Regions from separate parts of the Nonomuraea helvata genome, predicted to be linked through region 1. Evidence: riboswitches for the same ligand, from Rfam matches in the RefSeq annotation. Region 1 holds a riboswitch; the other holds the start of a gene.
What was found. Region 1 has a riboswitch for glycine ahead of gcvT (glycine cleavage system aminomethyltransferase GcvT). Riboswitches for the same ligand answer to the same signal wherever they lie in the genome.

Region 1 (14,845 bases):
TCACCGCGTGGAGGGCGTGCACCTGGGCGTCGCCCTGGCCGTACACCTTGGTGAGATCTCTGGCCACCACGGCGGGCGGGGCTTGCGTGAGCGTCACATTCATGCGCATCACGCTAGGAGTGGAAAGTTCGGGATTTATGGGCCTTGTGGATGGACTTTGTGTAGGCCTCTGGATGACCCCGGTCAGACTTTCGGTCGACGCGACGGCACGATCAGCCCGGCCTCGTACGCGTACACCACCACCTGGGCCCGGTCCCGCAGCCCCAGCTTGGCCAGCACCCGCCCCAGGTGCGTCTTCACCGTCGCCTCCGCCACCTCCAGGCCGCTCGCGATCTCGGCGTTGGACCGGCCGCGCGCCACCATGAGGAGCACCTCGCGCTCGCGTGGCGTCAGGTCGGCCCCCGGCACCGGCTCGTCCGTCGGCAACTGCGCGGCGAACCTGTCCAGCATCCGCCTTAAGGTGCTCGGCGACACCACGGCGTCGCCCGCGTGCACGACCCTGATCGCGCTGACCAGGTCGGCCGGTGGCACGTCCTTCAGCAGGAACCCGGCCGCACCCGCCTTGACCGCCGCGAACGCGTACTCGTCGAGGTCGAACGTGGTCAGGATCAGCACCTTCGGCCCGTTGATGTGCCTGGTGGCCTCGACGCCGTCCATGTTCGGCATGCGCACGTCCATGAGCACGACGTCCACCTCGGTGGTCTCGAGCTTCTCCAGCGCCGACAGCCCGTCCCCGGCCTCCGCCACCACCTCGATGTCCGGCTGGGCCGCCAGCACCATCCTGAACCCGGCCCGCAGCAGCTCCTGGTCGTCGACGAGCATCACCCGAATCACCTTGCCGCCTCCTCTACGCCGCGTTGACCATGGGCAGCCTGGCCAGCACCTCGAAGCCGCCGCTCTGGCGAGGGGCCGCCGAGATGGCGCCGCCGTACATGCCGACCCGCTCGCGCATGCCGATCAGGCCGTGGCCGTCGGGGCTCCTGGGCGCCGCCGCGCCCCTGCCGTCGTCGGTCACGCGCACGACCAGCTCGGGGCCGCTGTAGTCGATCTCCACGACCGCCCGTACGCCGGGGCCGCCGTGTTTGAGCGCGTTCGTCAGCGCCTCCTGGACGATGCGGTAGACCGCGAGCTGCTGGCCCTCGGGCAGGTCGCGCGGGAACCCGGCGACCTCGAGCCGGGCGGGCACGGCCGAGCCACGTACCAGCTCCTCGAGCTGTCCGAGCCCGGGCTGCGGGGTGTAGTCGATGGTCGTGGCCTCGTCCTCGCGCAGGACGCCGACCAGCCTGCGCATCTCGGCGAGGGCCGCGCGGCCCGTCTTGGAGATCGCCTTGACGGCCAGGCGGGCCTGCTCCGGGTCGGTGTCGAGGGCGTAGCCCGCCCCGTCGGCCTGCACCACCATGACGCTGACGTTGTGGGCCACGACGTCGTGCAGCTCCCTGGCGATCCTGGCGCGCTCGGCCGCCGCGGCCATCCTGGCTTGCTGGTCGCGCTCGCGTTCGGCCCGCTCGGCGCGCTCCTCCAGTCCTTCGAGGTAGCGCCTGCGCGTGTTGGCGTACAGGCCGGTCAGCCAGATCGTCACCACGAAGATCGAGCCGCTGAAGAACATGCCGAACGTGGGCGTGTCCCAGTTGACCAGCGCCAGGAACACCCCCAGCTCCGCCACCAGGCACGCGGCCAGCGCCCAGCGGAACGAGCACCGGTAGGCCACGGCCCAGAGCGCGACGAGCACCGCGAGGTTGGCGGGCAGCGGAGCGACCTGCAGCACCCACTGGCCGAAGCTGACCAGTGAGACGACGGCGAACGAGGCGATCGGGCGGTCCCGCCACAGCAGCGGCAGCAGCAGCGCCGCCGACAGGGCCAGATATCCGGCCACGCTGAGGTGCGTGCTGGTGCTGCCCACCGGCGGCTGCATGCTCGCGTACGGGATCGCCAGGATCGCGCAGAGCGCGGCGAGCGGCAGCACCCGGAGGGTGGCCGCCGGCTTCTCATGGCGCCTCGACCACGCCCGTACCCTGCCGAACACACCCTAACGATATGTACCTCCATCTGACCTTTGTTCCGCCTGGAGGTGGAAGTGCGACTACGACCCAGGTCTTACATGACGCGGGGCAGGGCCGGGTCTTACGCCGGTCTTACGGTGATTTGGGCATTCTGGTTCCTGGGAGCGCCCCTCTAGCGGGCGAGTAAAGGGAGATCGTGATGGCGGATCATGATCGCGAAGCCGGGTCGCGCGGTGAAGAGGAAGCACCGCGCGACCCTGCCCCAGATCCTCGGCGCCCCCCGACCCCACCTTCAGCATGGCCCCCGAGCCCTTGCCGACGCGCACCGGCTAGGCGGAGCTAACGGCGGACGTGCAGGCGGACCACGGTGCCCGCGTCGTCGTTGCGGATCTCGCGGCGGATCCTGCCGACGATCTCCTGGTCCAGCTTGCCCACCACCGCGCCCACATCCGCCGACGACGGACAGGTGAGGCCGATGCGCAGGCCGTCCTCGCCGACCCGCACGTGCGCCCTGCCCAGCCCCTCCACGTTCTTCAGCCCGACGAACAGCATGGCGGTGCCCGTGCCGTTCGGCACGCGGCGGCGGCCCCAGCCGAGGCTGAGCAGCAGCCAGCGGAGCGAGAACAGGGCCAGCAGCATCAGGCTCAGGGCCAGCGACCACAGGGTCCAGGGCTCGTCGAGCACCTTGCGGGCCTGGGCGGGCAGAACCTTCGCGGTGGGCGGCAGGTCGAAGAAGCGGTCGTGGCCGCGCAGCCAGGCGTAGACGCCCAGGCTCAGCAGCGTCCCGCCCACGACGGCCAGGCCTGTGCGGTTGCCTGTGTACTGCCGCATCTACCGCCCCTTCCTGCGCAGCCGGACCACGACCTCGCCCGTGCCCAGCGTGCCCACGCCTGCGAGCCGGTCGCCCACCGCCGTGCCGATCTGCCTGAGCATGGCGCCCGAACTCTCCGACTCCGTCACGACGGTGACCTCGATGGTGCGGCGGCGCAGCCGTACCCGGGCCTTCTTCACCCCCGCCACCTGCTGGGCGGCCGCGCGTAGCGTGCGGCGCAGGCCCGAGCGGGTGATGCCGATGACGATCAGCGGGTCGGCTGTCTCCACCGGCACCAGCCCGGAGCGGCCCGGTACGAGCGCCAGCAGCAGCATCAGCAGGCCCGCCCCCACCGTGACCAGGGCGGCGGTGGACAGCTCCGGCCAGGTGGTCTTGCCTGCGAGGTCCACGAGGTCGTTCACGGGCACCCAGCCGAGCGGGTGGCCGAGCAGCCCCGACACCACCTCGGCCGCCGTCGCCCCCAAGCCGGCGGCCAGCGCGAGCGCGACGAAGGCTCCAGGAAGGGTACGCGCCGGCCTGAGCGCCCTTCTCGCCCTGCGCAGCCCGGTCTGCCGCGTCGTGATGGCGGCGGCGCCGGGCGCTGTCTGCTGAAGCGTGGTCATCACAACGACAGACGTACATGGGTGGCGCGTGACCGGAACCGCGCCCTCGCCGTCCGTTTGCCCGAACATTACGGGGACGGGCAGTAATGCGAACGGCGCTCATATTCACTTGCCGGATATGCCGTTAGGCTGCTCATATGGACGACCGCCAGCGCTACGACCGCGCCACAGCGGTCCTCGAACCACCGCTCGCGATCCTCGATCTTGAGGCGATGCGGGCCAACGCGGCGGACCTGGTGCGGCGGGCGGCCGGCAAGCCGATCCGGGTGGCGAGCAAGTCGGTACGCAGCCGCCCCGTGCTCGAACGCATCCTGGCCATGGACGGCTTCCAGGGCATCATGGCCTTCACACTCCCCGAGGCCCTGTGGCTGGCCTCCCAGGGCTTCACCGACCTCCTGGTGGCGTACCCGACGGCCGACCGGCACGCGCTCGCCGAGCTGGCCGGGGACTCCGACGCGGCCAGGCACATCACCGTGACCATCGACTCGCTCGCCCACCTGGACTTCATCGAGGCGGCCGTGGCGGGAGTGCACTCTCGGGCCGAAATCCGGATATGTATCGACATCGATGCCGGATATGTCGCCTTTGGTGGGAAGTTTCGGGCGGGGGCTCTCCGTTCGCCGATTCGCGAGCCCGAGGAGGCCGCCGACCTGGCCGCCGCCGTCGCCAAGCGCCCCGGGTTCAGGCTGGCCGGGCTCCTGGCGTACGAGGCGCAGATCGCCGGAGTCGGCGACGCCCCGCCCGCGAACGCCGCCTACAGCCGCGCCATCCGCATCATGCAGGCCCGCTCCGCCAGGGACCTCGTCTTCAGGCGCGGCCGCATCGTGAACGCCGTCCGCCAGGTCGCCGACCTCGAGTTCGTCAACGGCGGCGGCACCGGATCGGTCGAGCGCACCGTGCGGGAGAAGGCCATCACGGAAGTGGCGGCCGGATCCGGCTTCTTCCATCCGAGGCTGTTCGACTTCTACCGCCGCTTCACCGGGCACCCGGCCGCGCTGTTCGCCCTTCCAGTGGTACGCCGCCCGGGCCCTGACACGGTGACCGTGCTCGGCGGCGGCTACCTGGCCTCGGGCGCCCCGGGGCCGAGCCGCCTGCCCCAGCCGTACCTGCCCGCCGGGCTCCGCTACGCGCCTGACGAGGGAGCGGGAGAGGTGCAGACCCCGCTGCTCGGCCAGGCGGCCGAGGACCTGCGGATCGGGGACAGGGTGTGGTTCAGGCATGCCAAGGCGGGTGAGCTGTGCGAGCGCTTCGACACGCTCCACCTCATCGACGGCGACACCCTGGTGGAGTCGGTGCCCACCTACCGGGGCGAGGGCCGGACCTTCCTCTGACCGCCCCGGTCCCGGCGGGTCAGCGGCGGTTGCGGCGGCGCCAGAGCATGATGGCCGCCCCCACGACCAGCACGGCCCCGACCCCGATCAGCACCGGTGCCAGGTCGGGCCGCTCTTCCTCCCACACCTGGTCAGTGTCGTCGCCGTAGGCGGCCGGCCGCGGCGTCACTCCCAGCGCGTCGCCCACGGACACCACGAAGTTCGTGGCCCGGGTCTTGACGTCGGCCACCGTGCGCTCGGCGACCCGCTTGGGGCTCACCCGGTCGGCAATGGCGTCAACCGTCTGCGCCAACTCCGCGCGCGTCCGCGCGATCCGCCGCTCCAGCTCGTCGGGATCGGTGTCAGCCATGTCTCTCCTCTCGACCGTACGCGGGGCCGCGCCCGCTCCGCGTGCCGTGCGAGCTCCGTCCGTTCTGGTCGTGATCAGTCTGTCAGGTCGGCACGCCGTACGGCACGGCGGCCAGGCCGGTAAGTTGGCGGGAAGGAACTCAGGAGGGCACATTGACCGAAACCAAGCTCGCGCCCGGCGACGCCGCGCCCGAGTTCACGCTACCCGCCGCCGACGGCACCGCTGTTTCCCTTGACGCCTACCGCGGCAAGCGGGTGATCCTCTATTTCTACCCCGCCGCGATGACGCCCGGCTGCACCAAGCAGGCCTGCGACTTCCGCGACAGCCTCGACCAGCTGACCGCCGAGGGTTTCGTCGTCCTCGGCGTGTCGAAGGACAAGCCGGCGAAGCTGGTCAAGTTCACCGAGCGCGACGCCCTGACCTTCCCGCTGCTGTCCGACCCCGACCTGGCCGTGCACCAGGCGTACGGGGCGTACGGCACGAAGAAGCTCTACGGCAAGGAGGTCGTGGGGGTCATCCGCTCGACGTTCGTCATCGACGCGGACGGGAAGGTCGAGCAGGCACTCTACAACGTCAAGGCCACGGGTCACGTGGCCTCGTTGAAGAAGAAGCTCGGCCTGAGCTGACCACTGCCCGCGGGTCCTCCCTCGAGGGCCCGCGTCTCACAATGAATGCGTCAATTGTCCTGATATGGAAATTCCTTTTTCCTGTGGAAATGTCAGCGGCGTTTTCTAGACTTGCCCCGTGGCAGCGTATATCAAGTATTCCCGAGAATTGCTCGCCGAGGCCGCGGTCAAGTCTCGCAGCGTCGCCGATGTGCTCCGTCACCTGGGCATCAAGTGGACGGGCGGCAGTCACGCTCACATCAGTCGGCGGCTGAAGCACTTCGACATTGACACGTCCCACTTCGTCGGCCAGGCTCACGGTAAGGGGCGGCGTTCCCTTACTCTCCGCCCGTACCAGCAGGTTCTGGCGCTCCGGCCGCCCGGCTCTATCCGAGAGAAGGCACCCGCGCTTCGCCGTGCAATGTGCGAGGCCGGGATCCCGTACACTTGCGTAGGCTGTAGAATCGGTGACACGTGGCAGGGAAGGCCGCTGACGCTCCACGTCGACCACATCAACGGTGACTGGCTCGACAATCGCGTGGAGAATCTACGCTTCCTATGTCCGAATTGCCATTCCCAGACCGAAAACTATGCGGGCAAGGGGAAGGCGAAAAAGGGGTCGTAGCCCAATGGCAGAGGCGCAGTCTTTAGGTGGCTGTTAGTGTGGGTTCGAATCCCACCGGCCCTACAAATATGAGTTCCCGCGCCACGCTGTTCATTGTGCGTATGGGCTGCCGCAACGTCAGCCAACGATGCCCCACTCGGCGGCAAACTCGTCGCGGGTGAACGTTCGCACCTGGCCCGGGTCGGCCGCGTTGTCCATGATGGCGCGCATGGCCTGCTGACGCCCTACCTCTCGACGCAGCCGCCGGACCTCGGCTTTCAGCGCCTCGTATTCGTCACGAGGTATGGTGACGACCTTGTCGTGGTGATGCGACGTCATGCTCTCACGTTACCTGCTCGCTCTGACATTCCCAGAGGTATCGGTAAGGTCCACGGCCACCCGCAGTCGCCGACCGTCAGCACTCGATCACGTTGACGGCGAGGCCGCCGCGTGACGTCTCCTTGTACTTGTCCAGCATGTCCCGCCCCGTGTCCCGCATCGTCTTGATGGCCTTGTCCAGGGCCACGAAGTGGCGGCCGTCACCGCGCAGGGCGATCCGGGCGGCCGTGATGGCCTTGTTGGAGGCCACCGCGTTCCGCTCGATGCACGGGATCTGGACCAGGCCGCCGATCGGGTCGCAGGTCAGGCCCAGGTTGTGCTCGATGCCGATCTCGGCGGCGTTCTCCACCTGTTCGGGTGTGCCTCCGAGGACCTCCGTGAGGGCGGCCGAGGCCATCGAGCAGGCCGAGCCGACCTCGCCCTGGCAGCCCACCTCGGCGCCCGAGATCGAGGCGTTCTCCTTGAACAGCACGCCGATCGCGCCGGCCGTCAGCAGGAAGCGCACCACGCCCTCCTCGTCCGCGCGTGGCACGAAGCGGGTGTAGTACGTCAGGACGGCCGGGATGATGCCGGCGGCGCCGTTGGTGGGGGCGGTGACGATGCGGCCCCCGGCGGCGTTCTCCTCGTTGACCGCCAGCGCGAAGAGCGTCACCCAGTCCATGGCCTGCAGCGGGTCCTTCTCGGGCGGCTCGGACTGCAGGCGGCGGTGGAGCTGGTTGGCGCGGCGCTTGACCTTGAGGCCGCCGGGCAGGACGCCCTCCTTGGAGATGCCGCGGTGCACGCACTCCGACATGACCTGCCAGAGCCGCAGCAGGCCGGCGCGGATCTCCTCCTCGGTGCGGCCGAACGCCTTCTCGTTCTCGAGCATGAGGGCCGAGATGGACAGGCCCGTGTTGGAGCAGTGCTTGAGCAGCTCCTCACCGGTGGTGAAGGGGTAGGGCAGGACGGTGTCGTCCGGCTTGATGCGGTCGGCGCCGGTGGCCTTCTCGTCCACGACGAAGCCGCCGCCGACCGAGAAGTAGACCTTCTCTCTCAGCTTCTCGCCATCGGCCGTGTACGCGGTGAAGCGCATGCCGTTCGGGTGCTCGGGCAGCGAGATCTTGCGTTCGAAGACGAGGTGCTCGCCCACGACGAAGGGGATCTCTTGCGTCCCGTACAGCTTGACCGTGCCGGACTCGCGCATCTCGGCCAGCCGGCCGTCGATGGAGTCGACGTCCACCAGCTCGGGCTTCTCGCCGGAGAGGCCGAGCAGGACCGCCTTGTCGCTGCCGTGGCCCTTGCCGGTCAGGCCGAGCGAGCCGTACAGGATGGCCTCGACGCGGGCGACCTGCGGGAGCAGGTCGTCCTCGTGCAGCCCGCGGGCGAACTTGTGCGCGGCCGCCATCGGGCCTCCCGTGTGGGAGCTCGACGGGCCGATGCCGATCTTGAAGAGGTCGAAGACGCTGATCGCCATTGATGAGCGCTGCCTTTCGTACGGTGCCGGGGCCCGGGATCGGGCCCCGGCGAACAGGTCAGGACTCGCCTGAGGTGAGTGCCTTGTACTCCTCGGCGGAGAGCACGTCTTCGGCCTCGCCCTCGACGCGCACCCGGAACATCCAGCCATCGCCGTACGGGTCGCTGTTGACCAGGCTGGGGTCGTCCACGACGACCTGGTTCACCTCGACGATCTCCCCGCCGACGGGGGTGTAGATCTCGTTCACCGACTTGGTGGACTCCACCTCGCCGACCGAGTCGCCCGCCTCGACGGTGGAGCCGACCTCGGGGAGCTGCACGAAGACGACGTCACCAAGGGACTCGGCGGCGAAGGCCGTGACGCCGACGGTCACGGTGAGGCCGTCGTCGAGGCCCGCCACCCACTCGTGCTCCTTGGTGTAGCTCAGGTCGTCAGGGATGTTGCTCACTTGTTCCTCCTGTAGAAGGGCAGCTCAACCAGGTCCATAGGTTCTTGGCTGCCCCGGATGTCCACGGCCAGGCCTGATTCGACGCCCGCGTCCACGTAGGCCATCGCGATGGGCTTTCCCAGGGTCTGGGAGGGCGCACCGCTGGTGACCTCGCCGACGACGGCGCCGTCCTTGGTGACCGGGTAGCCGTGGCGCGGCACCCGGCGTCCCCGCGCGACCAGGCCGACGAGACGGCGCCGCGGCGTGTCGTCCTTGACCGCCTCGAGCGCCGACCTGCCGACGAAGTCGCCCGGCTTGTCGAATTTCACCACCTTGCCCAGCCCCGCGTCGAACGGGGTCAGTCCGACGCCGAGTTCGTTGCCGTACAGCGGCATGCCCGCCTCGAGCCTGAGCGTGTCGCGGGCGGACAGGCCGGCGGGCTTGAGGCCGTGCGGCTCGCCCGCCGCCATGAGCGCGTGCCAGAGCGGCACCGCGTCCTGGTTGGCGACGAACAGCTCGAACCCGTCCTCGCCGGTGTAACCGGTGCGGGCGATGAGCGCCTGCCGCCCGTCGACGACGCCGGGCAGGCCCGCGTAGTACTTGAGGCCGTCGAGGTCGGCGTCGGTGAGCGTGGCGAGGATCTCCTGGGCTCGGGGTCCCTGTACGGCGATCAGCGCGTACTGGTCCGAGCGATCCTCGACCACCACGTCGTACGCCTTCGACCGCTCTTTCAGCTCATTTCCGACTTTTTCGTAGTTAGAGGCGTTTGCTACGACCATGAACTCCTCGTCGCCCAGCCGGTAGACGATGAGGTCGTCGAGCACCCCGCCGCGCTCGTTCACGATCATGGTGTACCTGGCCCGCCCGGGCGCCAACGCCGACAGGTGGCCGACCAGCGCGTAGTCGAGGGCCTCGCCCGCCTGCGGCCCGGTCAGGAAGATCTCGCCCATGTGCGAGAGGTCGAACAGCCCGGCCGCCTGCCGGACGGCGTTGTGCTCCGCGGACTCGCTCCCGTACCGGAGCGGCATGAGCCACCCCGCGAAGTCGGTGAGCATGGCGCCGAGGCTCTCGTGAACGTCTCGTAGCGGTGTGGGTCGGGACATTTGTCGCACCTCTGGACAGGATCGGATGCCAGCATCCTCCCCCTCTGTCATCGATGCCTGAGAGCTTCGCCCGAGTTTTGCCGGACTTTCACCTTCGGCGAGGCCACGCAGGCCTGCTTTCCAGAGGTCACCACATACCGCGCGGTCCTTTGCCTTGAGAGGTTTGCGGGGAGGGCTTGCTCCTTCAGGGACCCTGACCGGCTGTCAGGGTGCTCTCCCGCACGGTTTTGCCGGTGATGTTCGTCAGCCTAGTGCGGTGATGGGGGTGTTGTCGCGTTCCGGCCTCTCACGAACCGCTCTGGCGAATGGTGGCTTCCGTCCGGTCGCCGTGGACCCTGCGGTCAGCAGGCGGCGACGAGGGCCTCGAAGAGTGCGCAGTCCTCGGCGGCCTCCGGGTGCCACTGCACGGCCACGGCGAAGGGGGCCGAGTCCAGCTCGACCGCCTCGATCGTGCCGTCGTCGGCGGTGGCGCCGACCGTGAGGCCGGGTGCGAGGCGGTCGATGGCCTGGTGGTGGTAGTGGGGGACCGTCACGGGCTCGGTGCCCAGCGCCTTGGCCACGCGGGTGCCGGGCACGGCGGTGACGGGCAGCGGGCCGAAGCGGCCGGGCGCGGGGGAGTGGCCCGGGTGCCCGACCACGTCGGGCAGGTGCTGGTGGAGGCTGCCTCCGAGGGCGACGTTGAGCACCTGGAGGCCGCGGCAGATGCCCAGGTACGGCAGGCCCGCGTCGAGGGCCGCACCGATCAGGGCAAACTCCGCCTCATCACGAAATTTCCGGATATAGCCGGTGTGATCCCCGGGCGGCTCGCCGTACCTCGCCGGGTCGATGTCCCCGCCACCCGCCAGGACGAGCCCGTCCAGGCGGCCCACCACCTGCGCGGGCTCGCCGGCGGGCGGCAGCACGACCGGCTGCCCGCCGGCGCGTACGACCTGCTCCACGTACATGTACGGCAGGAGCGCCACGGTCATGTCCGCCCAGACCGTGAAGTTCGCCGGCTCGACGTACGACGTGATGCCGATGACGGGACGCTGCACGATGATCCCCCAGAGCTAGAGCGGCGTGACGTACGCGCCGGAGATGCCGCCGTCCACCAGGAACTCGCTGCCCGTGATGAACGACGCGTCGTCGCTGGCCAGGAACGCCACCGCCGCCGCGATCTCCGACGCCTCGGCGAAGCGCCCGACGGGGATGTGCACCAGCCGCCGCTGCGCCCGCTCCGGGTCCTTGGCGAACAGCTCCTGCAGCAGCGGCGTGTTCACCGGCCCGGGGCAGAGCGCGTTCACCCTGATGCCCTCCCTGGCGAACTGCACGCCCAGCTCGCGCGTCATCGCGAGCACCCCGCCCTTGGAGGCCGTGTACGAGATCTGCGAGGTCGCCGAGCCCATGACCGCCACGAAGGACGCGGTGTTGATGATCGAGCCCTTGCCCTGCTGCCGCATGTACGGGATGACGTGCTTGCAGCAGAGGTAGACGCTGGTCAGGTTCACCTCCTGGACCCGGCGCCAGGCGTCGATGCCGGTCTCCAGGATGGAGTCGTCGTCGGGGGGCGAGATGCCCGCGTTGTTGAAGGCGATGTCCACGCTGCCGTAGGTGTCGAAGGCCGTCCTGAACATCCTGACGACGTCGTCCTCGCTGGTCACGTCGGCCTTGACGAAGAGGCCGCCGACCTCGTTCGCCGCCTTGACGCCCGCCTCCTCGTCGATGTCCACGCAGACGACCTTGGCGCCCTCCTCGGCGAACCTGCGCACGGTGGCCAGCCCGATGCCGCTGCCCGCGCCGGTGATGACCGCCACCCGGTCCTGCAAACGCTGCACTGAATTCACTCCCAGGAGATGAAGACGTTCTTGGTCTCGGTGAACGCCGCCAGGGCGTCGGGGCCGAGTTCCCTGCCGAGCCCGGACTGCTTGAAGCCGCCGAACGGAGTCCAGTAGCGGACCGACGAGTGCGAGTTGACCGACAGGTTGCCCGCCTCGACCGCCCTGGCCACGCGGAGCGCCCGTCCGACGTCCCGGGTCCAGATGGAGCCGCTCAGGCCGTAGGGGGTGTCGTTCGCGATCCGTACGGCCTCGGCCTCGTCCTCGAAGCGCACCACCGACACGACCGGCCCGAAGATCTCCTCGGTGAACGCCGGGTCCGTCACCTCGGGCGTCAGCACGGTCGGCGGGAACCAGTAGCCCTTGCCGTCGGGGCAGGCTCCCTGCAGGTAGGGGGTGCCGCGGACGAAGCCGCGCACGCGGTCGAGGTGTTCGGCGCTGATCAGCGGGCCCATCTCGGTGCTCTCGTCGAGCGGGTCGCCGACCTTGACGCCGCGTACGGCCGTCGCCAGGCGCTCCATGAACGCGTCGTACACCTCTGCCTGGACGAGGAGCCGGGAGCGGGCACAGCAGTCCTGGCCGGAGTTGTCGAAGACGGCGTAGGGGGCGGTGCTCGCGGCCTTGTCGAGATCGGCGTCCGCGAAGACGATGTTCGCGGACTTGCCGCCCAGCTCCAGCGTGACCCGCTTGACGTGCCGCGCGGCCTTGGCGGCGATCTCCTTGCCCACCTCGGTCGAGCCGGTGAACACGATCTTCGCCACGCCGGGGTGCTCCACCAGGCGGGCACCCGCCACCTCCCCTGCCCCAGGCAGAACCTGGAGCACCCCCTCGGGGAGGCCCGCGGCGAGGGCCAGCTCGGCCAGCCTCAGCGCGGTCAGCGGGGTCCACTCGGCCGGTTTGACGATCACCGTGTTGCCGGCCGCGAGCGCTGGGGCCATGCCCCAGGACATGATCATCATAGGGAAGTTCCACGGCACGATGACACCGACGACGCCCAGTGGCTCCTGGAACGTGATGTCCACGCCGCCGGGCACCGGGATCTGCCTGCCGTGATCGCGTTCGGGGGCGCCGGCGTAGAAGTGGAGCACGTCGCGCACGTTGCCGGCCGCCCAGCGGGCGTTGCCGATCGGGTGGCCGGCGTTGACGAGCTCCAGGCGGGCCAGCTCCTCGCCGTGCTCGTCCACCAGGTCCGCGAACCTGCGCAGCAGTCGCGCGCGGTCGCCCGGCGACACCTTACGCCAGCTCTCGTACGCCGTCCTGGCACGCTCCACGGCCCGGTCGACCTCGGCGGCGTCGGCCAGTTCGACGTCGGCCACGACGTCCTCCGTGGCCGGATTAACGATCTTCATGCGCCCCATTCACATCCGCTCGAAACCACGGAAAAGCTCCCAATCGGTCACCGCCGCGTCGAACGCGGCCAGCTCCACCCGCGCGTTGTTCGCGTAGTGCTCGACCACGTCCTCGCCGAACGTCTCGCGCGCCAGCTTCGACCCCTCGAACAGCGCCAGCGCGTCGCGCAGCGTGTGAGGGACGGTCTCGGCGCCGGAGTCGTAGGCGTTGCCCTCGTACGCGTTCTCCAGCGGCAGCTCGTTGTCGATGCCGTGCAGCCCGGCCGCGATCAGCGCGGACACCGCGAGATACGGGTTGACGTCGCCGCCCGGGACCCGGTTCTCGACGCGCAGCGACAGGCCGTGGCCGACCAGCCTCAGCGAGCAGGTGCGGTTGTCCACGCCCCACTTGACGGCCGTGGGCGCGAAGCTGCCGGGGACGTAGCGCTTGTAGGAGTTGATGTTGGGCGCGTACATGAGGGTGAGCTCGCGCAGGCAGGCGAGCTGACCGGCGACGAAGCGGGCGCCGAGCGGGGAGAGCCCGTACGGCCCCTCGCCCGCCATCACCGGATCGCCCTCGCTGCTCCGCAGTGAGATGTGGATGTGGCAGGAATTGCCCTCGCGCTGGTTGGGCTTGGCCATGAAGGTGATCGACTTGCCCTCCTGGGCGGCGATCTCCTTGGCGCCGGTCTTGTAGATGACGTGGTGGTCGCAGGTCCTGAGCGCCTCGTCGTAGCGGAAGGCGATCTCGTGCTGGCCCAGGTTGCATTCGCCCTTGGCGGACTCGACGTAGAGACCGGCGCCTTCCATGCTCCGCCTGATCCGCCTGAGCAGCGGCTCGACGCGGGCGGTGCCGAGGAGCGAGTAGTCGACGTTGTAGAGGTTGGCGGGGGACAGGTCGCGGTAGCCGCGCTTCCACGCGTCCTCGTAGGTGTCCTCGTACACGCAGAACTCCAGCTCGGTGCCCACGTACGCGGCCAGGCCGCGTTCGGCGAGGCGGGCGAGCTGCCTGCGCAGGATCTGCCGGGGCGAGGCGGTCACGTCGCCGCCGCCCTCCCAGCCCAGGTCCGCCATCAGCATCGCGGTCCCCTCGTGCCACGGCACCCTGCGCAACGTCGCCAGGTCCGGCTTCATGACGAAGTCGCCGTAGCCCCGCTCCCAGGACGACATGGCGTACCCGGAGACGGTGTTCATGTCCACGTCCACGGCCAGCAGGTAATTGCAGCCCTCGGAGCCGTGGTGCAGCACCTCGTCGAGGAAATAGCGTGCGGACAGTCTCTTGCCCTGCAACCTGCCCTGCATGTCGGCGATCGCGAGGAGGACGGTGTCGATGCGCCCGGCCGCCACCTCGTCGCGCAGCTCGCTGACGGAAAGGAACCCGGTGCTCGATTCCTCGCTCACGCTATCCCGCTCCGATCTGGGCCGCGGCGCTCTCCGCTGATTGGGCTAGTGTCAGACCATTGAGAAGTATGACCGGATCTCTTGTCAAGACCTGAGGACACGTTGGACGAGTCGGCGCGTTTGATGACGGTGTTACGGCCGGTGCGGGCCGGCAACGCCTTCGAGGAGACCGTGGAACGGCTGCTCCAGGCGATCAAGCTGGGCGTGGTCGCGCCCGGCGACAAGCTGCCGCCCGAGCGCGAGCTGGCCGTCCAGCTCGGCATCAGCAGGGTCACCTTGCGCGAGGCCATCCGCGCCCTGTCGGACGCCGGCTATCTCGACGTGCGCCGTGGCCGCTACGGCGGGGCGTTCGTCACGTACGTGCCGCCCAAGCCCGATCCCGGCGATCTGCGGCAGGTCGTGGCCGAGATGGGCAGGGACGACCTGTCGGACGCGCTCACGTTCCGCCTGGCGGTGGAGTGCGGGGCGGCGCAGGTGCTGGCCGCGTCCGATCTCACGGACGACAAGCGGGACGTGCTCCTCCGCCGCCTGGCGGACCTGAACGCGGCCCCGATCGAGGACTACCGCCGCCTCGACACGGCCTTCCACCTGTCCATCGCCGAGCTGACCGGCTCGACCCTGCTCGCCACGGCGTGCGCCGACGCCCGCTCGCGGGTC
Region 2 (14,845 bases), on a different contig from region 1:
CTGGCCCACCAGGACGGGAGCTGGGTGCTGGTGCTGCCCGCCGCCGCCGAGCCCGTCACCGACCTGTGGGCCGAGGCGAACGACATGGACAGCGCCCAGGCACTGCTCGAGCGGTGGGCCCGCATCGTCGAGCAGGCCGCCAGTTGATCGAGCCAGTGGATCCGGCGCTGTTGACCGGCGCTCACGGAGGGTGAGGGAGGTGGTGGGATGACGGGTGCGGACGCCCGCCGCTCACAGTCAGTCCCCGAATACGTCCTTCGGTGTGCGCACAGAGTGCCGCAAGATCGTAATGTAGAAACGCGCGGCGGCATGGACCACGGGGCGGGGGCGGCGGTAACTTTGTCTGCGTCCAAACCAACAGTCCAGTGCCCCGCCTTGACCTTTGCCGCTGATCAGCGTATGTTGCGGCATTCGCAAACTTGAAAAAGCGAAGCGAGGCGCGTCCATGACCACCGTCGCCGCGTCTTCGCGGTAGGAGGCCGAGCCGATCGATGCCGAGCGTCTACTGCACGCAGTGCGGGCACGCCAACCCCGAGGATGCCCGTTTCTGTTCCCGTTGTGGGTCACCGCTGACCAGACCCGAGGTCTCCGGGGACACCACATCGACGATCTCCATCGCGGGAATCGAGGCGTACGAGGCTGAGACAGGCGACATGCTCCTGGCCGAGCGGGCGCTCGTCGAGCAGCTGCCGCCCGGCACGGCGTTGCTCACGGTGACCAGGGGTCCCAACCAGGGGAGCCGATTCCGGCTCGACAAGGACCTCACCACGACCGGGCGCCATCCGGAGAGCGACATCTTCCTCGACGACATCACGGTCTCCCGCCGCCACGTCGAGTTCTACCGGCACCGCGGTGGCCAGTTCTCCGTGCGCGACGTGGGCAGCCTCAACGGCACCTACGTCAACAGGGAGCGCATCGAGGAGGTCCCCCTGCACTCCGGAGACGAGGTGCAGATCGGCAAGTTCCGCCTCCTCTTCCTGATGAGGACCACCGCCGGCACATGAGCGAGCGAAGCGAGCGACCGACAAGCACAGCCTCCTGTGAGCTCATGGGGCCGCCGAGGGAGGCCGCATGAGCGCGCAGGCGGCCCGCTCGCACATGAGCATCGGGGAGGTGCTCACGCTGCTGCAGGGCGAGTTCCCCGATGTGACGATCTCCAAGATCCGGTTCTTGGAGGGTGAGGGGCTGATCGAGCCCGAGCGCAGCCCGTCCGGCTACCGCAAGTTCACCCACCTGCACGTGGAGCAGCTCCGCTTCATCTTGACCGAGCAGCGCGACCACTACCTGCCGCTGCGGGTGATCAAGGACAGGATGGCGGAGAGCTTCGGCCGCCCGCGCGCCGTGCAGGACAAGCAGGAGATCCGGCTCAGCCGGGCCGAGCTGCTCGAGGCGGCCGGGATCGACGAGGAGACGCTCACCGAGCTGGAGGACTACGGGCTGCTCGCCCCGGTGGCCAGGCGCTACGACGAGGAGGCGCTCAACGTGGCCCGCAGCGTCGGCTCCCTGGCCCGCTTCGGCCTGCACGCCCGCCACCTGCGCGCGGTCAAGGCGGCGGCCGAGCGCGAGTGCGGACTGGTCGAGCAGGCCGTCGCCCCCATACTCAAGCGGCGGGCTCCCGGCGCCATCGGGGAGGCCGACGAGGTCGCGAGGGAGCTTTCCTCCCTGCTGCTCGATTTGCACGCATCCCTTGTGCGGTCGGGGATCCGCTCCGTCCTGGGGCGCTGAGGGGGCTTCGGGCCGGGAGGTGGAGGAGCACTTCAGGCCCGCCGGGTGTTACGTTGAATTGCAGTAGCCAGTCAGCAGAAGCGACGAGCCAAATAGCTGTGCCGGGTGACCGGTCAGGAATACGGAGCAGCCCGTGTTGCAGATGGAGGTCGTGGGCGTTCGCGTAGAAATGCCCACAAATCAGCCGATCGTCTTGCTCAAGGAGGCACACGGGGAGCGGTTCCTTCCTATATGGATTGGCATGACCGAGGCGACAGCCATCGCCCTGGCCCAAGCGGAGGAGCCCCCGCCGCGGCCGCTCACCCACGACCTCTTCCGAGACGTGCTGAGCGCTCTGGGTGTAGGCCTGCGAGCGGTCAACATCGTCGCCCTGCGCGACGGCATCTTCTTCGCCGACCTGGTGTTCTCCAACGGCGTGGAGGTGAGCGCGCGGCCGTCCGACTCGATCGCGCTCGCCCTGCGCACCGGAGCGCGCATCTTCGCCAGCGAGGAGGTCGTCCAGGAGGCCGGTGTCATCATCCCGGACGACCAGGAAGACGAGGTGGAGAAGTTCAGGGAGTTCCTTGACACGATCACGCCCGAAGACTTCGGCAGGGCGGGGTAGGTATTTCGGTGCATTTACGCTTCACGACGCGCCGAGCCGGATCGTTGACTGAGCATGGTCACGGTCCTACGGTGCAAGTGAAACCCGTGGTCGCCCTTTACGAACCCCCAGATCAGACCACGGGATGAGAGAAAGCCGGAGGTCCGCGTGGCGGTCAGCAGCGGCGAGGGAAAGACGGCCGGCCAGGAAGATCCGGTACGGCGCGAGAGTGCGCGGCAGCGTGCCGGGGAGCAGGGTCTGCTCTTCGACGAGCAGCCGACGGCGCTGCCGGCAGACATCGGATACCGCGGGCCGACGGCCTGCGCCGCGGCCGGCATCACCTACAGGCAGCTCGACTACTGGGCGCGCACGGGCCTCGTGGAGCCCACGATAAGAGCCGCGCAGGGCTCTGGCTCCCAGCGGCTCTACAGCTTCCGCGACATCCTGGTGCTCAAAGTCGTCAAGCGGCTCCTCGACACCGGGGTCTCGCTCCAGCAGATCCGCACGGCCGTGCAGCACCTGCGTGACCGCGGGGTGGCCGACCTCGCGCAGATCACGCTGATGAGCGACGGCGTCAGCGTCTACGAGTGCACCTCGGCCGACGAGGTGATCGACCTGCTCCAGGGCGGCCAGGGCGTGTTCGGCATCGCGCTCGGCCGGGTCTGGCGCGAGGTCGAGGGCTCCCTCGCGGAGCTGCCGGGGGAACGGGCAGCGGTCGAGGACAGCGTCCCGGCCGACCACCCCGCTGACGAACTCGCCCGCCGCCGCCGCGCCCGGCGCATGGGCTGATCACACGCCCCGTTGCCTGAGTGGCCCGCCGCCGCTTGTGGTGGGCCCGGGGAACATACCGGGAAAGTTCTGATTGCTCTGTTTCGTGGAAATTCGCCCGTAACGGATAGGGTTGTAACCTAGGACAGCAAGGCTGACGACCCCGTGCGGGAGAGTCCCTGGGATCCATGGGTCCCCGGGCGCCGAAGGAGCAACCCTCCCCGGAATCTCTCAGGCACCCCGTACCGCTCGGGCGAGGCAACTCTGGAAAGCAGGCGCACCCGCCAGGCGCGTCTCACCGACGGTGCAAGCCCCGTTACCGGGGTGAAGCTCTCAGGTCGCGGTCCCGCCGCGCTGACAGAGGGGGAGATCCGGCACTCGCCCGCGCCCTGGCGCCGGTCTCCATAGCCTCGGGAGGCACTTTCCATGACCGACCTGTCAGCTCCGCCGTTCTCGTCCAGGCACATCGGCCCGTCGGAAGCCGAGCAGCAGCGCATGCTCGAGGCCGTGGGCTTCGAGTCCGTGGCTGACCTGGTGGCGGTGGCCGTCCCCGAGGCCATCAGGGCCAAGGACCGGCTCAAGCTGCCCGCCGCCGTCGGGGAGGACGAGGCCATCGCCGAGCTGCGCGCCCTCGCCGGGCGCAACCGTGTGCTCACCTCGATGATCGGCCTGGGCTACCACGACACGATCACGCCCGCGGTCATCCGCCGCAACCTGCTGGAGAACCCGGGCTGGTACACCGCCTACACCCCGTACCAGCCGGAGATCTCGCAGGGCCGCCTCGAGGCGCTGCTGAACTTCCAGACCGTCGTCACCGACCTGACCGGCCTGCCCGTCGCGGGCGCCTCCCTCCTCGACGAGGCCACGGCCGCCGCCGAGGCGATGACGCTGGCCCGCCGGGCCGGCAGGTCCACGAGCAACGTGTTCGTGGTCGACGCCGACGCGCTGCCGCAGACCAAGGCCGTGCTCGCCACCCGCGCCGAGCCCCTCGGCATCGAGCTGGTGGAGCACTCCCTCGACGGTGAGCTGCCCGAATGCTTCGGCCTGCTGGTGCAGTACCCGGGTGCGTCCGGCCGCCTGCGTGACTTCCGCGCCGTGGCCGCCGCCGCGCACGAGGCGGGCGCGCTCGTGGTGGCCGCCGCCGACCTGCTGGCCCTGACGCTCGTGGCCGCCCCCGGCGAGCTGGGCGCCGACATCGCGATCGGGTCCTCGCAGCGGTTCGGCGTGCCGTTCGGGTTCGGCGGGCCGCACGCCGCGTACATGTCCGTACGCGAGGGCCTGCAGCGCCAGCTCCCCGGGCGGCTCGTCGGCGTGTCGGTGGACGCCGACGGCGACCCCGCGTACCGGCTGGCCCTGCAGACCCGCGAGCAGCACATCCGCCGCGAGAAGGCCACCAGCAACATCTGCACCGCGCAGGTCCTGCTCGCCGTCATCGCCGGCATGTACGCCGTCTACCACGGCCCCGAGGGGCTGCGCCGGATCGCCCACCGGGTCCACCGGCACGCGGTGGCCCTCGCCGACGGGCTGCGCGAGGCGGGGCTGGAGGTCGTGCACCAGGAGTTCTTCGACACCGTGCTCGTCCGCGTTCCCGGCAGCGTTCCCGGCGGGGCCGCCGCCGTGGTGACCGCCGCCGCCGAGCGGGGCGTCAACATCTGGCAGGCCGGCGAGGACCACGTCTCCGTCTCCTGCGACGAGAAGACCGGGGCCGCCGAGCTGGCCAAGGTGTGGGCCGCGTTCGGGATCGACCGCACCGGCGCGGATCTCGACTCCGACGCGCTGCCCGCCTCGCTGCTGCGCGAGTCGGCGTACCTGACCCACCCGGTCTTCCACAGCCACCGCTCCGAGACCGCGATGCTGCGCTACCTGCGCAAGCTCCAGGACAAGGACATCGCGCTCGACCGCTCGATGATCCCGCTCGGCTCCTGCACGATGAAGCTGAACGCGACCACCGAGATGGAGCCGATCACCTGGCCCGAGTTCGCCGGGATCCACCCGTACGCGCCTGACGACCAGGTCGGGGGCTACCGGGAGCTGATCGGGACGCTGGAGGACTGGCTGGCCGAGGTGACCGGCTACGACCGCGTCTCCATCCAGCCGAACGCGGGCTCGCAGGGCGAGTTCGCCGGGCTGCTGGCCATCCGCGCCTACCACCGCGCGGGCGGCCAGGACAGCCGCGACGTCTGCCTCATCCCGTCCTCGGCCCACGGCACCAACGCGGCCAGCGCCGTCATGGCCGGCATGCGGGTCGTGGTCGTGGCCTGCGACTCCGACGGCAACGTGGACTTGGCCGATCTCGACGCCAAGATCGACAAGCACCGCGACCGGCTGGCCGCGATCATGGTCACGTACCCCTCGACGCACGGGGTGTACGAGGAGTCGATCACCGAGGTCTGCGCCAAGGTGCACGAGGCCGGCGGCCAGGTGTACGTGGACGGGGCCAACCTCAACGCGCTCGTCGGGCTGGCCAAGCCGGGCGAGTTCGGGGCCGACGTGTCCCACCTGAACCTGCACAAGACGTTCTGCATCCCGCACGGGGGCGGCGGTCCCGGCGTCGGCCCCGTCGCGGTACGCGGCCACCTGGCGGCCTACCTGCCCGGCCACCCGCTGCACAACGGGACGCCGGTCGGGCCGGTCTCGGCGGCGCCGTACGGGTCGGCGGGGATCCTGCCGATCTCGTGGGCGTACGTCAGGATGATGGGCTCGGAAGGGCTCACGGCGGCCACCGAGCAGGCCATCCTGTCGGCGAACTACCTGGCCAGGCGGCTCGCCCCGCACTACCCCGTGCTCTACACCGGCCGCGGCGGGCTGGTGGCCCACGAGTGCATCATCGACCTGCGGCAGATCACCAAGGAGACCGGGGTCACCGTGGACGACGTGGCCAAGCGGCTCATCGACTACGGCTTCCACGCGCCGACCATGTCGTTCCCCGTCGCCGGGACGCTGATGATCGAGCCGACCGAGAGCGAGGACCTCGGGGAGCTCGACCGGTTCGCGGACGCGATGATCGCCATTCGCGGGGAGATCTCCAAGGTGGCATCCGGGGAGTACGACAAGACGGACAACCCCCTGCGCAACGCCCCGCACACGGCCGAGTCGGTCAGCGCGGACGAGTGGCCGCACCCCTACTCGCGGAGCGAGGCGGCCTATCCGGTGCCGTCGCTGCGGGACGGGAAGTACTGGGTGCCGGTGCGGCGGATCGACCAGGCGTACGGGGACCGGAACCTGGTGTGCTCCTGCCCGCCCCTCGAGGCTTACGAGGACTAGGCAGCTCTAAGGCGCGGCAGTCCCGTTGTGCTGACGGGGCTGCCGCGCCTGCTGTTGCGTCAAGGTCCGAAGCCGGTCAATCCTTCCGCGTCAACTGAGCAGACATGATCGCCAGAAGTCGTTAGGCTCGGTGCGACCGTCGCCACAAGGAGCTCCCTTGACGTCCTCAGAGCTGGAGACCCCGCCTCTCGACACCGCCCGCCGCCTGGCCGAGAGCGGCGACCTCGACGGCGCCGCCGCCATACTCGCCGAGCTGGCCGCCGACCCCGACGGACCCGACAGGGCGCAGGCGGCCGTCGGGCTCGCCGTGGTGCTGGAGGAGCGCGGCGACGTGGAGGCCGCCAGGACCGCCGCCAGGACCGCGCTGGCCACCGGACACCCCGAGTACGCCGCGCAGGCCGCCTGCCACCTCGCTCAGGGGTTCGAACGGGAGGGCCGGGCCGAGCAGGCCAGGGCCGCCTGGCAGGCCGTTCTGGGGGTCGGTACGGCCACGTACGTGCCGCTGGCCCACCTGGCGCTGGCCCGGCTGGCCGCGGACTCCGGCAACCCGGCCGAGGCCGAGGACGAGCTGCGCGCCGCCATGGAGGGCGTTGATCCGCACGTGGGCGCCCACGCCGCCCAGCAGCTGGCCGGTCTGCTGCTGGAGCAGGGGGAGCCAGGGGCGGCGGCCGACGTGCTCATGGACGCCCTCGAGGTCGCTCCGGCCGAGGAGGTGCCGGGGCTGCGGGTGCAGCTCGGGATCGCGCACCTGGATCTGGCCTGCGCGGAGTTCGCGGAGAGCGTCGAGTCCGGTGCGGACCCGCAGACCAGCGCCTTAGCCATCGAGCTCCTGGCCCGGACCCTGCCGCTGCGGGGGCGCGACGACGACGCGGAGCGGGTGTGGTCGTACGGGCTGGAGCACGAGGACGAGACCCTGGCCGGCGAGGTCCGCCTCCGCTTCGACCGCGACGCCTGATCCGCCGGGTCCGCGACCCGCCTTCCCCGTCGCGGCTTCCCCGTCGCGGCTTCGCCTTCCGGCCCGGAAGGTCGTGGCCGCTCATCGGCCTCCAACCTAGGTCAGGCCTTGATGCCGTTGCCGCGCCCGCGATGGCGGCAGGGTCGAGCGAGGTGCCCCGCGTGTCGCCTTTGGGGCGAGGGCCGGACTTTCCCGCCATGCCTGGGAGCAGCCTCAGGCGTGTCTCCGCGCCGCGAGCGCAGCGCGGCGCGGAGACACGCCTGGCCCAAGGTGCGGAGCACCGCGGGTGGCGGCGCTCCGTGGGCCCCGCCGATCAGTTGCGGCGCATGACCGCCCCGGCGGCGGCCACGTTGATGATCACGATCGCGATCCACGTGATGGTCAGCCCCGTCAGCCCAGCGTAGCTCGCCGCGATGGCCGTCAGCGGGATGCCGATGCCCATCGAGCCCAGCGCGATCGGGATCATCGCGCCGCCCGGGGTGCTCTTCTTGCGCGGGGCGGCGCCGTGGTGGTCCAGCTCGGCCCGTACGCGGGCGGAGATGGTGGCGTCGAGGCGCTCCACGAACGACTCGACGAGCGCGGTTTCGTACTCGGGCCCGAGATCCCGGCGGGCCTCCAGGGTGGCCCGCAGCTCATCCCGGATTGGGCGCGTGTCTGGCATGAGAGTAATCATTCATCGCGTTCGGCGCGCCGTCATCCAACCTGAGGGCTATCGCGGGATCCTCCCCAGGTACGGTGCTGGCATGGAGGTCATGACCCCGCGAGGGCCGGCGCTCGTCCAGATGGACGAGGTCGCGGATCCGCGGCTGCTGCTGGTGCTCACCCACGGGTCGTCCGGGGGAGTGGACGCTGTCGACCTGCTGGCCGTACGGGATGCCGCCCTGAAGACGGGGGCCACCGTGGCCAGGGTGACGCAGGCGTTCAGGGTGGCGGGGGCGCGGGCGCCGGGATCGGCGGCCAGGCAGGACGAGGCCTGGGAGATCGTCCTGAAGGAGCTGCGTACGCGCTGGCCCGGGCTGCCCGTCGTGCAGGGCGGGCGGAGCAACGGGGCGCGGGTGGCCTGCCGCACGGCCAGGGCGGTGGGCGCGGCCGCGGCGGTGGCGCTGGCCTTTCCGCTGCACCCGCCGGGGAAGCCGGAACGCTCCAGGGCCGACGAGCTACGCGGCGCCGGGGTGGACGTGCTGGTGGTCAACGGGGATCGGGACCCGTTCGGCGTGCCGGACGCCGCGGACGCCGCGCGCCTGGTGGTGCTGCCGGGGGAGGGCCATGATCTGAAAAAGGACCCCGCCCGGGTGGGCGAGGTCGTGGCGGAGTGGATCGTCCACTACGCGTAGGTCACGCGGCGCCGACGACGGGCCGGTGCGGTTCGATGGTGGCGCCGCTGGGAAGAAGCTCCCCGGTGTCCTCGAACAGGACGACGCCGTTGCAGAGCAAGCTCCACCCCTGCTCGGGGTGGCAGGCGAGAGTGCGTGCCTTCTCGCGGTCAGGCGCCTCGGCGTCCGGACAGGCCGGGTCGTGCGGGCACATCGGCGTGCCTCCGATATCTCGTGGGACGCTCCCGTTTGGAGGGTCGGGAGCCGGCTCGGGTAGTTGTTCTGGCAATTGTGCGACATCCGTCACACTCTCGGGCATAGCCCGTTGGGACCCGTTACGGGTGATTTGCCCGGTCGTGTGACCTTCGACACAGCGTGCCTTATGCAGAATAACGGGCCAAGCGCGACACGCGCACTACGTTTGCAATCCCTTGAGCAGAGCGTCGAGTCCGCGCTCGAAATCCACATCGGCTCTTTCGTCACGCCTGACCCACTCGTCAACTTCTGGATCGGCCCAGCCTGACTGCTGCACCTCGACGGCCACGCTCCCGAAGACGAAGGCCCGCAGCGCCCGTACGGCCTCCGCGGCCTCAGGCAGGCCGCCTTCGGTGAGTTGCTCGGTCTGCTCCCGGATGGCGAGGGTTGTGGCGCCTTTAGGGGGCTTCGTCAGGGCTAGTGCGAGTACGCCCGGATGGTCGCGCAGGAGCTCCCGCTCCGCCCTGCACCAGGCCTTGGCCGTCTCCTGCCACGTGGGCTGCTGCTCGACGTGGACCGTGGTCACGTGCTCGGCCAGGGCGTCCATCAGCGCCTCCTTGCCCCTGGGCAGGTGGTGGTAGATGGCCATGGCCTCCACCTCCAGGGCGTCGCCCAGGCGCCGCATGGTGAGCCTGCGCAGGCCCTGGCTGTCGGCGATATGGAGCGCGGCCTCGATGATGCGCTCGCGGGAGAGCGGTACGGGCGGTCTCTTGGCGGGCATGGAGATCATCTTACTTCGTAAAGGGCGCTGCGCCGGGCCGATTTCCCGCCGTGTCGCGGGACGGCGTACCCTTGGCGGTTGTATGAGTACCGGCTGGTGAAGGGGCAGGGTCGATGGCGTTTTTCCGTCCGCGGGTGAGCCGTGAGGCCGAGGTTCGCTACCACGCGGACCAGGAGATCTCCAAGAGCTTCCCCGAGTTGCTCGAGAAGGCCCGTCAGGCCGAGCAGACGCTGCGCGAGCTGCGGGCCGCCGCGGTCGACGAGATCGAGCTGCTGGCGGCGGGGCGGGAGTTCGACCGGACGCTGACGGACGCGCTGCGGGCCGCCGAGGCGGGGCAGCGGGCCACGTTCGGGGTGAAGGCGTACGACAACCGGATCGCGCGCCGCAAGGCCAAGGCGACGCCTGACGGGGCCATGTGGACGGCGGAGGTCGATCGGCTGCGCACGCTGCGCGAGGACAACCGGATGTGGGGGATCCCGCGCGTGCCCCGGCCGGTGCCCGCGAGCCACTGACCCGGAGGTTCACAACGCAAGGCGAAGCCCCGGCACATCCTCCCTCGTTGTGCCGGGGCTTTCCCAGGTTGTCAGCTGGCCCAGTCGAGCAGCGGACGGGTGTTGCTCGGGTGGCGGAGCTTGGAGAGTGACTCCTTCTCCAGCTGGCGGATCCGCTCCCGGGTCAGCCCCAGGTGCTTGCCGATCTCGTCCAGTGTGTGCGGCTTGCCGTCCACCAGGCCGAAGCGGAGAGCCATGATCTTCGACTCCCGGGGCGAGAGGTTGTCGAGGACGCCTCGCAGCTGGTCCCCCAGCAGCTGGCGGTCGACGATCTCCGAGGCCTCCGGCGAGTCCACGTCCTCGATGAGGTCGCCGATGGTGGTCTCCCCGTCCTCGCCGATCGTCGCGTTGAGCGAGATCGGCTGGCGGCTCGTCCGCAGCAGCTCCTCGATCTGGTCCGGCGTCTTGTCGAGCTCGACGGCCAGTTCCTCGGGCGTGGGTTCGCGGCCCAGCCGCTGGTGCATGTCACGCTCGATGCGCGACAGCTTGGACAGCATCTCCAGCACGTGCACGGGCAGCCGGATCGTACGGGCCGAGTCGGCGAAGCCGCGCTGGATGGCCTGCCTGATCCACCACATGGCATAGGTGGAGAACTTGAAGCCCTTGGTGTAGTCGAACTTCTCCACGGCCCTGATCAGGCCCAGGTTGCCCTCCTGGACTACGTCCAGCAGCGACATGCCGCGGTCGGTGTACTTCTTGGCGACCGACACCACGAGCCGGAGGTTGGCCTCCAGCATGTGGTCCTTGGCCTGCTTGCCGTCCTCGACCACGAGGAGCAGGTCCTCCCGGTAGGAGGGGGACAGGTCCGGGTCGGTCTCCAGCTTGTACTCGGCGTACAGGCCCGCCTCGATGCGCCGGGCCAGCTCCACCTCCTGCGCCGCCGTGAGCAGCGTGCGCCGGCCGATGGACTTGAGGTAGGTGTGCACGGAGTCGCCCATGACCGACTGGGTGTCGTCCAGGTCGATCTGCTCGTTGTCGAGATCGACTTCCTCGGCGCTCATCGCGAGGTCGTCGGGGACGTCCTCCTCGTGCTCCGGCTTGGGCTCGGACGGGGTCACGGCCCTGGCGGCGGCTGCGGTGACGGTTTTTGCCTCGGCTGCCTTGCGGCCGGTAGTCTTTGCACGCGCAGGCTTCCTGGAGGCCTTCTTGGGGGCGGTCTTGCTGAGAGACGGCTCGTTCTCGGCGGCCAGGCTCACGCCGCTCTCCGAAAGCTCGCGCAGGATCGTGCGGCCTTCGGAAGGGCTGATGCCGGCCTCAGTGAACGCGTCACGCAGCTCCGCCAGAGAAAGGTGACCCTGGGCTCGCCCTCGTTCAATGAGCTGGTCGAGAGTCGCAGGTGGGGTCGCTACGGCGGTTCTGGGCATGAGGACACCTCCTCCGTACGGAGTCGAAGCGATCAGGCAGGTTGTGGTGGGGCGGCCTCTGGCTGTCCGCACGGCGCACCAGTATCAATAACGCCAATCGCCGTCATTTGTTCCCGGGGGGACGAAAAAGGGGCGGATCGCCCATCGGGCCGAACCGCCCCTCCCCCTGAGTCTTACTCCCGAACCTCGACCTCTCCGGCCGAGACCACGGGCATGGGCATCGGCTGGGCGTCCTGCATGCGCTGGTCCGTCCAGTAGTCGATGACGGCGCGCGGGTCGGGGTTGACGTCGTGGGAGACCACGATGTCGTCCTCGCTGGTCGTCGGGGACGGTGACGCCTTCTCCACCACGGCTCTGGTCTCCTTCGCGACCTGGTCGAGCTTGCCCGCGGAGGCGGCCGCCGCGATCGAGGCGCCTCCGGCGACAATCACGCCGACGACTGCCGCGGATGCCCACATCTTGCGGGTCTGGTCCATGAAGGCTCCCTCCTTCTCCCCAATTTGACGCAGCCGCAACTCATCAGGTTCCTGCCCGAAGCCGTACCAAATCGGTCTTACCGTTCGGTAGCAGCGGGAGCTGGGGTACCAGGCGAAGATCGCGGGGAGCGGCGTGAGGGGGGAGCCTATCGCGGCAGAACGCCCGCAATTGCGGAAGCGTCGGGGGTGTGTCGGGGTTGGCAGGGACCACGACGGCCGTGACCAGCTCGCCCCATTCCGGGTCCGGCGTGCCGATCACGGCGGCGTCGGCCACCTCGGGGTGGGTACCGAGCACTGTGGCCACGGCGGCGGCCACGACCTTCTCGCCGCCGGTGTTGATCACGTCGTCGGCCCTGCCCAGCACGCGGAGCCGGCCGCCGGTCAGCTCGCCCAGGTCGGAGGTGCGGAACCAGTCGCCGTCGAACGGAGCATCATCCAGATCGCCGAAGCGGTAGCCCGAGAACAGCACGGGCCCGGCGATCCTGATCAGGCCGTCCTCGCCGATCTTGAGATCTACATTGTAAAGGGGCCGGCCGTCGTACACGCAGCCGCCGCTCGTCTCGCTCATCCCGTACGTCGTCACGACCCGGGCGCCGAGGTCACGGGCCTGCTCCAGCAGGCCAGGGCGGGGAGCGGCGCCGCCGAGCAGGATCGTGCGGAACACCGACAGGTCCGCCCCCAGCTCGACCAGCCGGTGGAGCTGGGTGGGGACGAGGGAGACGTGGTGGGCTCCCGAGCGGAGGACCTCGTGCGGGTCGAACCTGGCGTGGATGATCGGCTGGGTGTCCGACAGCAGGGCGCGTACCAGGACCTGGAGGCCGGAGACGTGGGAGACGGGCAGGCAGCACAGCCAGCGCTCGCCCTTGGAGGCCTCGAGGCGGCGCAGGGAGGCCGCGGCGGAGGCGCGCAGCGCGGTGGCCGAGAGCAGCACACCCTTGGGCGCGCCGGTGCTGCCGCTGGTGGCGATCACGACCGCCACGTCGTCGGGGACACCCGCGCCGTCGCTCTGGGGCGCGCCCTCGACGTGGGTGGGACGCAGCGCGGCGACGGCGGCCTCGGAGTGGCCGGGCGTCAGGGGGAGGACGGCCGGGCCCTCGCCCGACAGCGCGTCGCGGACGGCCCTGAACAGGGCGGGGCCGGGAGGCTGCACAATGGCATGCAGCGGACGGTCCGGATGCGACGGGTTCCTCCACATGCTCGTAAGGTTAGTGGCGACAGGTCGGATTGAGGCGCAGGGAGGGTCGTGACGCGTTCTCCCGTGGTCTTCCGCATCCCCATGCGCACTCGATTCCGTGGGCAGACCGTCAGGGAAGGCGTGCTGCTGCACGGTCCCGCAGGGTGGGGGGAGTTCTCGCCGTTCCCGGAGTACGGCCCGCGCGAGTGCGCCCGATGGCTGGCCTGCGCCCGTGAGGCGGCGTTCGAGGGGTGGCCCGCGCCGGTGCGCGACAGCGTCCCCGTCAACGCGACCGTGCCCGCGGTGGGGCCCGAGCAGGCGTACGAGATCGTCCGGCGATCGGGGTGCGGCACGGCCAAGGTGAAGGTGGCCGAGCGCGGTCAGACGTTCGACGACGACGTGGCCAGGGTGGAGGCCGTGCGCGACGCGCTGGGGCCGGGCGGGCGGCTGCGGGTCGACGCCAACGGCGCGTGGGACGTCGACGAGGCGGTGCGGCGGCTGAAGCGGCTCGACCGGTTCGACCTGGAGTACGCCGAGCAGCCGTGCGCCACGCTGGAGGAGCTGGCGGCGGTGCGGCGGGCGTGCGACGTGCCGATCGCGGCCGACGAGTCCATCCGCAGGGCCGAGGACCCGCTGCGGGTGCGGGCGGCGGAGGCGGCCGACATCGCGGTGGTCAAGGTGCAGCCGCTCGGCGGCGTGCGCAGCGCGCTGCGGGTGGTGGAGGCGTGCGGGCTGCCCGCCGTGGTCTCCAGCGCCGTGGAGACGTCCGTGGGGCTGGCGGCGGGGCTGGCGCTGGCGGCGGCGCTGCCGTCGTTGCCGTACGCGTGCGGTCTCGGCACGATGGCGTTGCTGGCGGGCGACGTCGTGGACGATTCGCTGACACCCGTTGACGGATTTCTGGCCGTCCGGCGCCCCTCGGTCAGTTTTCACCATTTGTCAGCTTTTGAGATTGAATCTCCCCAGTGGCTTCGCCGGATGCAGGAGGCGTCACTTTGAACCCCGCTACCGCGCTGGCCACGGTGCTGGTCGACGAGCTGGTGCGCTGCGGCCTGACCGACGTGGTGCTGGCGCCGGGCTCGCGCTCCGCCCCCCTGGCACTGGCCCTGCACGCCGAGTCGCGGGTGCGCCTGCACGTGCGCATCGACGAACGGTCGGCGTCGTTCCTGGCGCTGGGGCTGGCCAAGCGCTCCGAGCGGCCCGTGGCGCTGATCTGCTCGTCCGGCACGGCCGTGGCGAACTTCCACCCGGCCGTGATCGAGGCGGGCGAGTCGGGCGTCCCGCTGCTGGTGCTGACCGCCGACCGGCCGCCCGAGCTGCGCGGCACCGGCGCGAACCAGACGATCGACCAGATCAAGCTGTTCGGCACCGCGGCCCGGTGGTTCGCCGAGGTGGGGGTGCCCGAGGACCGTCCCGGGCAGGTGGCCTACTGGCGTTCGCTGGCCTGCCGCGCCTACCAGCGCGCCATGGGCCCGTCCGACCCCGGCCCCGTCCACCTGAACCTGGCCTTCAGGGAGCCGCTGATCCCCGACGGCGACACCTCGTGGTGCGAGCCGCTCGACGGCGGCGCGAACGGCCCGTGGGCGCGGGTCAGGGTCGCGCCCCCGCCGGTCGCCCTGCACCTCCCGCCGACCAGGCGCGGCGTGCTGGTCGTCGGCGACGGCGCGCCCAACGTGCGCCGGTACGTGGCCGCGGCCGG

Region 2: linked by a shared signal. The riboswitch ahead of gcvP (aminomethyl-transferring glycine dehydrogenase) and the one ahead of gcvT (glycine cleavage system aminomethyltransferase GcvT) in region 1 are both predicted to bind glycine.

The regions. Positions count from the first base shown of each region.
Region 1 is NZ_BAAAXV010000001.1:2,832,399-2,847,243, reverse strand. Features, by position in the region: gene ABD830_RS13200 (ABC transporter ATP-binding protein) at 1-103, opposite strand, end outside; gene ABD830_RS13195 (response regulator) at 184-834, opposite strand; gene ABD830_RS13190 (sensor histidine kinase) at 848-2,023, opposite strand; gene ABD830_RS13185 (hypothetical protein) at 2,340-2,831, opposite strand; gene ABD830_RS13180 (DUF6286 domain-containing protein) at 2,832-3,434, opposite strand; gene ABD830_RS13175 (amino acid deaminase/aldolase) at 3,572-4,765, shown strand; gene ABD830_RS13170 (DUF3618 domain-containing protein) at 4,785-5,114, opposite strand; gene bcp (thioredoxin-dependent thiol peroxidase) at 5,267-5,740, shown strand; tRNA gene ABD830_RS13160 (tRNA-Leu) at 6,335-6,407, shown strand; gene ABD830_RS13155 (hypothetical protein) at 6,462-6,662, opposite strand; gene ABD830_RS13150 (L-serine ammonia-lyase) at 6,739-8,115, opposite strand; gene gcvH (glycine cleavage system protein GcvH) at 8,174-8,563, opposite strand; gene gcvT (glycine cleavage system aminomethyltransferase GcvT) at 8,560-9,645, opposite strand; glycine riboswitch at 9,778-9,875, opposite strand; gene ABD830_RS13135 (gamma-glutamyl-gamma-aminobutyrate hydrolase family protein) at 9,987-10,679, opposite strand; gene ABD830_RS13130 (3-oxoacyl-ACP reductase) at 10,695-11,459, opposite strand; gene ABD830_RS13125 (aldehyde dehydrogenase family protein) at 11,465-12,808, opposite strand; gene ABD830_RS13120 (glutamine synthetase family protein) at 12,818-14,188, opposite strand; gene ABD830_RS13115 (FadR/GntR family transcriptional regulator) at 14,312-14,845, shown strand, end outside.
Region 2 is NZ_BAAAXV010000012.1:128,083-142,927, forward strand. Features, by position in the region: gene ABD830_RS50650 (sugar phosphate nucleotidyltransferase) at 1-147, shown strand, start outside; gene ABD830_RS50655 (double zinc ribbon and FHA domain-containing protein) at 492-1,004, shown strand; gene ftsR (transcriptional regulator FtsR) at 1,072-1,725, shown strand; gene ABD830_RS50665 (bifunctional nuclease family protein) at 1,859-2,329, shown strand; gene ABD830_RS50670 (MerR family transcriptional regulator) at 2,477-3,097, shown strand; glycine riboswitch at 3,235-3,334, shown strand; glycine riboswitch at 3,335-3,447, shown strand; gene gcvP (aminomethyl-transferring glycine dehydrogenase) at 3,503-6,340, shown strand; gene ABD830_RS50680 (tetratricopeptide repeat protein) at 6,498-7,295, shown strand; gene ABD830_RS50685 (hypothetical protein) at 7,609-7,956, opposite strand; gene ABD830_RS50690 (alpha/beta hydrolase family protein) at 8,039-8,629, shown strand; gene ABD830_RS50695 (DUF5999 family protein) at 8,631-8,822, opposite strand; gene ABD830_RS50700 (TetR/AcrR family transcriptional regulator) at 9,024-9,584, opposite strand; gene ABD830_RS50705 (hypothetical protein) at 9,698-10,096, shown strand; gene ABD830_RS50710 (RNA polymerase sigma factor) at 10,168-11,499, opposite strand; gene ABD830_RS50715 (hypothetical protein) at 11,673-11,975, opposite strand; gene ABD830_RS50720 (AMP-binding protein) at 12,019-13,170, opposite strand; gene ABD830_RS50725 (o-succinylbenzoate synthase) at 13,252-14,145, shown strand; gene menD (2-succinyl-5-enolpyruvyl-6-hydroxy-3-cyclohexene-1-carboxylic-acid synthase) at 14,142-14,845, shown strand, end outside.